DNA from 3 places in the Sphingomonas sp. PEI4 genome. Region 1 is predicted to be linked to each of the others. Evidence: riboswitches for the same ligand, from Rfam matches in the RefSeq annotation. Region 1 holds a riboswitch; each other region holds the start of a gene.
What was found. A riboswitch is a leader RNA that binds a small molecule or an ion and turns the genes downstream of it on or off. The one in region 1 is predicted to bind cobalamin.

Region 2: it holds a riboswitch for cobalamin, as region 1 does, so the genes downstream of both, AC1MLZ_RS08255 (TonB-dependent receptor plug domain-containing protein) here and cobW (cobalamin biosynthesis protein CobW) in region 1, are expected to answer to the same signal.
Region 3: it holds a riboswitch for cobalamin, as region 1 does, so the genes downstream of both, AC1MLZ_RS01245 (DUF1636 domain-containing protein) here and cobW (cobalamin biosynthesis protein CobW) in region 1, are expected to answer to the same signal.

What each region holds. Positions count from the first base shown of each region.
Region 1 is NZ_CM155258.1:459,431-462,686, forward strand. Features, by position in the region: gene AC1MLZ_RS01985 (hypothetical protein) at 1-183, shown strand, start outside; cobalamin riboswitch at 149-367, shown strand; gene AC1MLZ_RS01990 (HoxN/HupN/NixA family nickel/cobalt transporter) at 631-1,620, shown strand; cobalamin riboswitch at 1,676-1,889, shown strand; gene cobW (cobalamin biosynthesis protein CobW) at 1,998-3,035, shown strand; gene cobN (cobaltochelatase subunit CobN) at 3,042-3,256, shown strand, end outside.
Region 2 is NZ_CM155258.1:1,804,912-1,808,167, reverse strand. Features, by position in the region: gene AC1MLZ_RS08260 (TonB-dependent receptor) at 1-703, shown strand, start outside; cobalamin riboswitch at 1,030-1,244, shown strand; gene AC1MLZ_RS08255 (TonB-dependent receptor plug domain-containing protein) at 1,360-3,256, shown strand, end outside; gene AC1MLZ_RS08250 (ABC transporter substrate-binding protein) at 3,255-3,256, shown strand, end outside.
Region 3 is NZ_CM155258.1:280,058-283,313, reverse strand. Features, by position in the region: gene cobT (nicotinate-nucleotide--dimethylbenzimidazole phosphoribosyltransferase) at 1-987, opposite strand, end outside; gene AC1MLZ_RS01245 (DUF1636 domain-containing protein) at 984-1,391, opposite strand; cobalamin riboswitch at 1,564-1,759, opposite strand; gene cobO (cob(I)yrinic acid a,c-diamide adenosyltransferase) at 1,953-2,558, opposite strand; gene AC1MLZ_RS01235 (NAD(P)/FAD-dependent oxidoreductase) at 2,613-3,256, shown strand, end outside.

The sequences.
Region 1 (3,256 bases):
AACATGACGCGGCGCCGCGAAAAAGCCAAATTGAATTACGAATTGTTTGCGATCGATAGGGGCGCCGCCGACCATGCTTTGCCGATGCGCGTATTGGCAGCGTTGCGAAAGCAGGATACCCAACCGGGCAGGTGGCGGATCAACGCCGCCTGCATGATCGCGTCGGTGCCCTTCGGGGCTTGATTGGGAATGCGGTGCGGTGGGGTTCGCCCCGCCAATGCCGCGGCTGTCCCTGCAACTGTAAGCGGCGAGCGAAACGCACGGGCCCTTCGACTGGAGGGCAGCCACTGGGCCGTAGAGCCTGGGAAGGCGTGGCGTGGAGCTTTGACCCGTGAGCCAGGAGACCTGCCGGCGTCTGGTCGCTCTTGTCCCGGTCCAGGGGGTGGCCGAGGCACGGTGAACGCCGTCTGAGCGACGACACGCGCGGCAGGGGCCGCACGGCGACGCGCGTCGGCCGCTCGTGGCGTCCGGTCTTCACGTGTCCCGGCCGTTCGCGGCAGGCCCCCGTCCTCGTCGGACGCCGGGGAGTTCTGCATGACGACGTCGACGATCGATAGACGGGCCGACAGACTGGCCGACAGGCAGGCTGGCAGACCGACGCGGACCGCCACCCGCAGGCGGATCGGCTGGATGTTCGCAGGCCTGATCGCCGCCAACATCGCCGCATGGGCCTGGGCCTTCTCGCTGTTCCACGCGCAACCGCTGATGCTGGGCACGGCGCTGCTCGCCTGGGGCCTCGGCCTGCGCCACGCGGTCGATGCGGACCACATCGCCGCGATCGACAATGTCACGCGCAAGCTCATGCAGGACGGCCAGCGCCCGATCGCGGTCGGTTTCTGGTTCGCGATCGGCCATTCGGGCATCGTACTGATCGCGGCCGTCGCGATCGCGCTCACCGCCAGCGCGCTGTCGCAGTTCGAGGCGTTCAAACAGGTCGGCGGCGTGGTCGCCACCGTCATCTCCGCCGTGTTCCTGTTCACGATCGCGGCGATGAACCTCATCATCCTGCGCTCGGTCTGGCGCACCTTCGGCCACGTTCGCGGCGGCGGGACCTATGTCGAGGAGGACCTCGACCTCCTGCTCGGCAACCGGGGACTGCTCGCGCGGCTGTTCCGGCCGATGTTCCGCCTCGTCACGCGAAGCTGGCACATGGCCCCGCTCGGCTTCCTGTTCGGTCTCGGGTTCGACACTGCCACGGAGGTCGCTATCCTCGGTCTTTCCGCAAGCCAGGCCGCCGACGGTCTCTCGATCGGCACGGTGTTGGTGCTCCCGGTTCTGTTCGCGACCGGCATGGCGCTGGTCGACACGGCGGACGGCGTCGTCATGCTCGGCGCGTACGAATGGGCGTTCGTGAAGCCGATCCGCAAACTCTATTACAACATCACCATCACGCTGATCTCCGCCATCGTCGCTATCGCGATCGGCGGGATCGAGACGCTCGCGCTGCTCGGCGCGAAGCTCGGTTTGTCAGGCGGGATCTGGGACGTCGCGACGGCACTCGGCGAGAATTTCAACGGTCTCGGCTTCGCGATCATCGGCCTGTTCGTGCTGTGCTGGGTGCTGAGCTTCGCGATCTACCGCTGGAAACGCTTCGACGAGATCGAGGTCGTGCACGGATAGCTGGCGGCGTAACGCAAAGTCCGTTAGTTCGCGTTCGTGAGGGTTGGTTCGACCGAACCTCGTTGATCGCGCTGGTGCCCTTCGGGGCTTGAATGGGAATGCGGTGCGGAAGGGGTTCGCTCCTCCAATGCCGCGGCTGTCCCTGCAACTGTAAGCGGTGAGCGACACGCACGCGCCCTTCGGGGCAGCCACTGGGCCTTAGGCCTGGGAAGGTGTGCGAGAAGCTTCGACCCGCGAGCCAGGAGACCTGCCAGCGCAACGGTCGCTCTTGCTTTGATCCAGGGGGTGGTCACGGCACGGTACTCCGTTTGAGCGACGAACATGTACGGCTGCAAGGCTGTGCGTGCGTGTGCTTTCAGACGTCGAGGAGTTTCATAATGTCCGATCTTTCAAAGGTCCCCGTCACCATCGTCACCGGCTTCCTTGGTGCCGGCAAGACCACGCTGATCAGCCACCTGATCCGCAACGCGAACGGCCGCCGCCTCGCCGTCGTCGTCAACGAATTCGGCACGCTCGGCATCGACGGCGATATCCTCAAAGGCTGCGCGATCCCCGATTGCCCGGCCGAGAACGTGATCGAACTGGCGAACGGCTGCATCTGCTGCACGGTGGCGGACGACTTCATCCCGACCGTCGAGGCGCTGCTCGCGCTCGACCCGCGGCCGGATCACATCCTGATCGAGACGTCCGGCCTCGCACTGCCAAAACCGCTGCTCAAGGCGTTCGACTGGCCCGCGATCCGATCGCGCGTCACCGTCGACGGCGTCATCGCGCTCGCCGATGCCGAGGCGGTCGCCGCCGGTCGCTTTGCCCCCGATGTGGCCGCGCTCGACGCCCAGCGCGCCGCCGACCCGAGCATCGATCACGAGACGCCGTTGTCGGAGGTGTTCGAGGACCAGCTAGCCTGCGCCGATCTCGTGCTGTTGACCAAGGTAGATCTCGCCGGTCCCGAAGGCGTAGCCAAAGCGCGCGCGGTGATCGCCGCCGAATCCGCCCGCCCGCTCGCCGTGATCGAGCTAACCGATGGCGTGATTGATCCCCGCATAATCCTGGGTCTCAACGCCTCCGCCGAAGACGACATCGCCGCCCGCCCGTCGCACCACGACGGCGAGGACGATCACGAGCATGACGATTTCGACAGCGTCGTCGTCGAACTAGGCGAGATCGCCGACCCCGCCGACCTCACCGCAAAGATCGAAGCACTCGCCCGCAACGCCGACATCCTCCGCGTGAAGGGATACGCCGCGGTCACCGGCAAGCCGATGCGCCTGCTCGTCCAGGCGGTCGGCGCCCGCGTCCGCACGCAATACGACCGTCCGTGGCGCGCAGGCGAACCCCGCCGCACGCAACTCGTGGTCATCGCCGAACACGACCGCATCGACGAGGCCCGCATCAAGGCCGCGCTGGACGCCTGAGCCACGATGCACGTCGTCTTCCGCGAGACCCACGGGCTGGAGGAAAGCGCGGTCCCTCAGGACCTCGCCCAAACCCCCGCGGATCTCGTCGTCCTGTCCTTCTCCGACGGCGACCTCGGCGCATTCGCCGCGGGCTGGAGACGTGCGGACGCCGCCGGAAGCCGTTTGCCCTCGCTACGCCTCGCGAACCTGACCGCGCTCCAGCATCCGCTCTCGGTCGA
Region 2 (3,256 bases), 1.3 Mb from region 1:
TCGCGGGTGGCGGTTGCCGACGCTCAACGAACTGTACCGGCCGTTCCGTGTCGGCAACGACGCGACCGCGGCGAACGCGCTCCTATCGCCGGAGCGGCTGACCGGGGTCGAGGGCGGGGTGACGCTGACGCCGGCGCCGGGGGTGAGTATCGCTGCGACGTATTTTTATAACCGGCTGAAAGACGCGATCGCCAACGTAACGACGACCAACCCGCCGCAGATGTTGCCGGGTGTCGCAACCTACCGCGTCCGCCAGAACCTCGACGCGATCCGCGCGCATGGGTTCGAGCTGGATGCATCGTACCGACCGGGACCGTTCGGCGTGCAGGCGTCGTGGTCGCACACCAATTCGAAGGTCGAGGGATCGGGGATCACGGCCGCGCTCGATGGCTTGCGGCCGGCGCAGACGCCGCGCGATCAGGTGTCGGGGACGGTCGACTGGCGGCGCGATGCGGCGGCGGTGTCGCTGACGGTGCGGCATATCGGGCGGCAGTATGACGACGACCAGAACACGCGTGTGCTTGGGGCCGCAACGACGCTGGATGCGTATGCGGCGTTGCCGATCATGCGCTCGCTGGTCGCTGAAGTGCGCGGGGAGAACCTGTTCGACGAGCGGGTCGAGGCTGGAATCAGCGGGGCGAACATCGTCGAGCGCGCTACGCCGCGGACGATCTGGGTGGGGCTGCGCTACGGGGGGCGCTGATATTCAATCCGCTGCCCCGCCTGGGAAACGAAGACAGCGTGTTTCCCCGCGAAGGCGGGGACCCAGTCTGGGCTCCCGCCTTCGCGGGAGAACAATCTGGGCGGGCGCTGCCGTTCCGTGAGAACCACCACCCCGGCGAATGCCGGGGCCCAATTGGAAAGGTGGAGATAACGAGGCACCGCGCTCCGTTATTGCCGTTCCCCACTTGAGCCCCGGCCTCCGCCGGGGTGGCACGATGGCTAGTCAGCCGGCCTACCCCAGCGGCGCGACCTCCCTCTTGCGGGGGAGGATAAGTCCCCACGTTGACCCGTGCAGGACACGCGACTAGTGGCACGCTCGTGAAGGGTTCCCGGCGACGGGATCAAAAAGGGAAGTCGGTGCGCGGGCCGGTCGTCATGACCCCATCCGCAAAGCCGGCGCTGTACCCGCAACTGTGACCGGATAGCGGCCACCCCGATATGCCACTGGGTTTTGACCTGGGAAGGCGGGGTGGGCGCGGCGACCCGGAAGCCAGGAGACCTGCCTCTCACGGTCGATCCACTGCGCGGGCGGGTGTCCGGCGCGGACGAGTGCTCCGGTCCAGCCGGGTTTCCTCGAGCGAGAGACGTCTGCCGTTCCCGCGAATGGTCGCGGGCGGTTCTGCCAGGACGTGCCCCATGACGAAATTCTTCTTCCTCCTGAGCGCCGCAACGATCGCGTTGCCGGCCTATGCGCAGGACATTCCCGACTCCGACGCCCCCGAAGTCGTCGTCACCGCGACTCGCGCCGCGCAACCGCTGAGCGAGATCGGGCAAGCGGTGACCGTGATCGACCGCGCCGAGATCGAGCGTCGGCAGACCACCGTCGTATCCGACCTGCTCGCGACCACGCCCGGCGTGACGGTGACGCGCAACGGCACGGTCGGCGCGCTGACCAGCGTCCGCATCCGCGGCGCCGAGGCGGACCAGACGCTGGTGGTGATCGACGGCGTGCGCGTCAACGATCCCTCGTCGACCGGCGGCGGCTTCAACTTCGGAAACCTCCTGTCGAGCTCGGTCGAGCGGATCGAGATTCTGCGCGGGCCGAACTCGGTGCCCTGGGGCAGCCAGGCGATCGGCGGGGTCGTCAATATCATCACCGCCGCGCCGGCCGAAGGCGTGCAAGCCCGCGCCAACGCCGAATATGGCTATGCCGACAGCGTGTTCGCGAGCGCGGGCGTCTCGGGCAAATCGGGTCCGGTGTCGGGATCGCTGACCGGCGGATATTTGCGCACCGACGGTATCTCGTCGGCGGCCAGCGGCACCGAGCGCGACGGCTATCGCCAATATGGTGCGACCGGGCGAGTGGGGGTCGAGTTCGCGCCGGGGATCGGCCTCGACCTGCGCGGCTATTTCGCGGACAGCAAGGTCGAGATCGACGGCTTCCCGGCACCGGATTACGTGTTCGCCGACACCCCCGAATATTCGAAGACGCGCGAGGCATACGGTTATGCCGGCTTGCATGCGAACTTTGCCGATGGTCGGTTCAACAATCGCGTGGCGTTCACGATCGCCGACATCAACCGCGACAACTATGATCCGAGCTTCGGCAATGATCCGTCATTCATCGGTCGCGGCCGCAGCGAACGCTATGAATACCAAGGCGACTTCCGCCCGCTCGACCAGGTCCGCGTCGTCGCGGGCGTCGAGCGCGAAAACAGCCGCTTCAACGACGGCTTCACCTTCGCCGATACCGGCATCACCAGCGTATACGGCCAGTTGATCGTCAAGCCGCTCGACATCCTCACGATCACCGGCGGCATCCGCAACGACGATCACGACGATTTCGGCAGCCACACGACATTCGGTGCGAACGCTGCGCTGGCGTTGCGGACCGGCACGACGATCCGCGCGAGCTACGGCGAGGGCTTCAAGGCGCCGACCTTGTACCAGCTCTTCTCGGACTACGGGAACCGCGACCTCGATCCGGAAACCGCGCGCAACTTCGACGTCGGTGTCGAGCAGGCGTTCCTCGGCAATCGTGGCCGCGTTGGCGTGACCTATTTCAATCGCCGCACGCGCAACCAGATCGACTTCCGCGATTGCAGCCCGGCCGAGCTGACGACACCGGGTTCGATCTGCGCCAACCGCCCGTTCGGCGTCTACGACAACGTCGCACGTGCCGAAGTGGACGGCGTCGAATTCACGCTCGCGCTGCGCCCGGTCGACGCGCTGACGCTGACCGCCAACTACAGCTATATCGATACCGAGAATCGCTCGGTCGGGGACAATTTCGGCAATGCTCTTGCACGGCGTCCCAAGCAGACCGCGAGCGTCGACGCCGATTACCGGTTCGCGTTCGGCCTGTCGGTCGGCGGCACCGTGACGATGGTTGGCGACAGCTTCGACGACGTCGGCAACACCACGCGTCTCGACGGCTATGCGCTGGCTGGCGTGCGTGCGGAACTGCCGATCGGCGAGCGGTTCGTGGTTTATGGGCGGGTCGATAACCTGACCGACGCACGGTACGAGACGATCGCGGGCTACGGCAATTACGGCCGTGCGGCCTATGGCGGCGTGCGGTTGCGCCTGAAGT
Region 3 (3,256 bases), 180 kb from region 1:
AAAGGTCGCCATCTCGTCATGTGCCGCCAGCGCCGCGCGAACGAGCAGCGTCGCGGTCGCCGCACCGCTTCCCTCGCCGAGCCGCATGCCCAGCGACAACAGGGGATCGAGCCGCAATGCCTGCAACAGACGCGCATGACCCGGCTCGGCAGATACGTGGCCGGCAAGACAATGCGCGAGGATGTCCGGGCATGCCGCCGCGATCGGCGCGACCGCGGCGCAACATATGAAGCCATCGAGCATGACGGGAACGCCCGCGATCCGGGCCGCGAGGACCGCTCCTGCGATCGCGGCAATCTCTCGACCACCAAGCCTGCGCAGCGTCTCAAACGGCGTGGTCAGCGCGTCCCGGTGTAGCGCCAGCCCGGCCTCCACCGTCGCGATCTTGCGCGCCATGCCGTCGTCGTCAACGCCGGTACCGGGCCCGACCCAGTCGCGTGCCGATCCATCGAAGCTTGCAAGGCACAGCGCCGCGGCCGAGGTCGAGTTGCCGATCCCCATTTCGCCGAGGACGATCAGATCCGGCGCGTCCGCAACGGCTGCCGCGCCCGCGTTGATCGCGGCGAGGCAGTCGCCCTCCGACATCGCAGCGGCCATCGCAAAATCGGCGGTCGGCCGATCGAGATCGAGCGAAACGACTTTGAGATCGAGCCCCGCCGCGCGCGACAGAGCATTGATTGCCGCGCCGCCATGCTCGAAATTTGCCACCATCTGCGCAGTGACCGAAGCTGGAAATGCGCTGACGCCGCGATCGACGACGCCGTGATTACCGGCAAAGACCACCACCCTGCCGCGATCGAGGCGCGGGCGTTCATGGCCCTGCCAGCCGGCCATGAAGACCGCGATCTCCTCCAACCGCCCGAGCGAGCCCGGCGGCTTGGTCAGTTGCCCCTGACGCGCCACCGCCGCGGATCGAGCCGTTTCATCCGGTTGAGGCAGGGCACGCAAGGACGCCAGGAATGCCCCGGAGGTTGGGAAACAGGTCATTCGACGACGAACCCGGCGGGCGGCGTGCGGGTGATGAAATGCCCTTTCACTCCCTGCGGCCATTGCTTGAACGGCACCTGCCCGAACGCGCTTTCGCCGTACAGCCGTGCGTAATCGAGGATTGCACGCGCGGCGTCCTCGGTCGGCTCGAACCTCCCGAGAACGTAGCCGACCTTTGCGGGTGCGCGCAGGTGGATCGTGCAGAAATCCTGGCATGCGAACAGGCACGGCATCTCCTGCACCGCAACGTCGGCATAGGCCGGATCGCTCGCTTGCACCGCCTTCAATGCGCTGACGAGCCGCGCGCCGCCGCGCACGCCTTCACCGTCGTCGCGCGCATCGGTGGAATGGCGGCACGTATTGCACGCGACCACCGCAACGCCGTCTTCGACTGGCTTCAGCATGTCCGTTCCCGGACGATAGCAACATGACGTGAACTTGGCATCGGAACCCCTTCGGACAGTCGGACCCGCACCGCGCGGCAGGCTGAAGGCACATGCCCCCTGCCTCCGCGTGACGCGAAGCGATGTCGTCGCTCGGGGTATTACCCGTCCGTTCGGCGCACCCTGGCCGGACGAAAGACGACCGCGACGGGCAGGTCTCCTGGCTCGCGGGTCAACGCCGTCCGCGCAGCCTTCTCGGGAGTATCCCAATGGCATGAGGCACGATGGCTCGCCGCGTACAGTTGCAGGGGCAGCCGGGTGTTTCCCGTTCCCATTTTCATTTCCCTAAGCGTTGCCGCCTTGGGAAAACCTGTCGCACGTAGAGCGATACGCGGGGGGAGAAGGTCATGCAAGGCGCCGCTATGGGAGTCAGAACCCCGCGAGCGGTCTTCGCACCCGCCCGTCATCCTAACGAAAGTCGGGACCCAGAGCCACGAAAGTCGCCATCCGTTACCCTGGGTCCTGACTTTCGTCAGGATGACGGACATTGATTGTAGCGTTCCGTTAAGTTGCTGAGTTACGTCAGAACTCGACCCCAGCCTGCGCCTTTACCCCCGACCGGAACGGATGCTTCACCTGCGTCATCTCGGTCACCAGATCCGCCACCTCGATCAGCGCATCCGGCGCATTCCGCCCGGTCGCCACGACGTGCGTCATCTCAGGCTTCCCCGCCAACACCGCCAGCACCTCGTCCACCGGTAGATACTCATACCGCAACACGATGTTCAGTTCGTCCGCCACAACCATCGCATAGGACGGATCGGCAATCATCCGCTTCACCTCGTCCCATGCCTCACGCGCCACCGCGATGTCGCGCGCGCGATCCTGCGTGTCCCAGGTAAACCCCTCGCCCATCGGCTTGAACTCGCACAGGTCTGGGAACGCGTCGAATACCGCCTTCTCGCCGGTCGCCATCGCGCCCTTCACGAACTGCACAACGCCGACCTTGCGCCCATGCCCGATCATCCGCACCGCCATGCCGAACGCGGCGGTCGACTTGCCCTTGCCCTTGCCGGTGTGGACGATGATCAGGCCCTTCTCGATCGTCTTGCTCGCGACGATCCGGTCCTGAACCTCTTTGCGCTTGGCGCTCTTGGCATTCTGCTCGTCGTCGGTCCGCATGATCATGTCCTCTCGTCCTCCCGATGGCGGATTGCGACGTGTGGCGCTAGAGCGTCCACCATGCTCCGCATCACCGACCTCAAGCTGCCGCTCAACCACGCCGACGAAGCGCTCCCCGCCGCGATCCGCGATCGCCTGCGCGTCACCCCGCGCGACCTGATCCGCTACACCATCGCCAGGCGGGCGCACGATGCGCGTGACAAGATGGACATCCAGCTCGTCTACTCGGTCGACGTCACGCTGAAGAACGAGGACACCGTCCTCACGCGCTTCCGCAAGGATCGCCACGTCCAGCGCACGCCTGACACGGGGTATCGTTTCGTCACCAAGGGCGGCGCGAGCTATACCGGCCCCCGCCCGGTCGTCGTCGGCGCGGGCCCGTGCGGGTTGTTCGCGGGCCTGATCCTAGCGCAGATGGGGTTCCGCCCGATCATCCTAGACCGCGGCAAAGTCGTCCGCGAACGCACCAAGGACACCTGGGGGCTCTGGCGCAAAAGCGTCCTCAACCCCGAATCCAACGTCCAGTTCGGCGAGGGCGGCGCCGGCACCTTCTCCGACGGCAAGCTCTGGAGCCAGATCAAGGACCCGCGCCACCTCGGCCGCAAGGTCCTGACCGAGTTCGTGAAGGCCGGCGCGCCGCCCGAAATCCTGACCGAAGCGCACCCGCATATCGGCACCTTCCGACTCGTTACGATGGTCGAGAG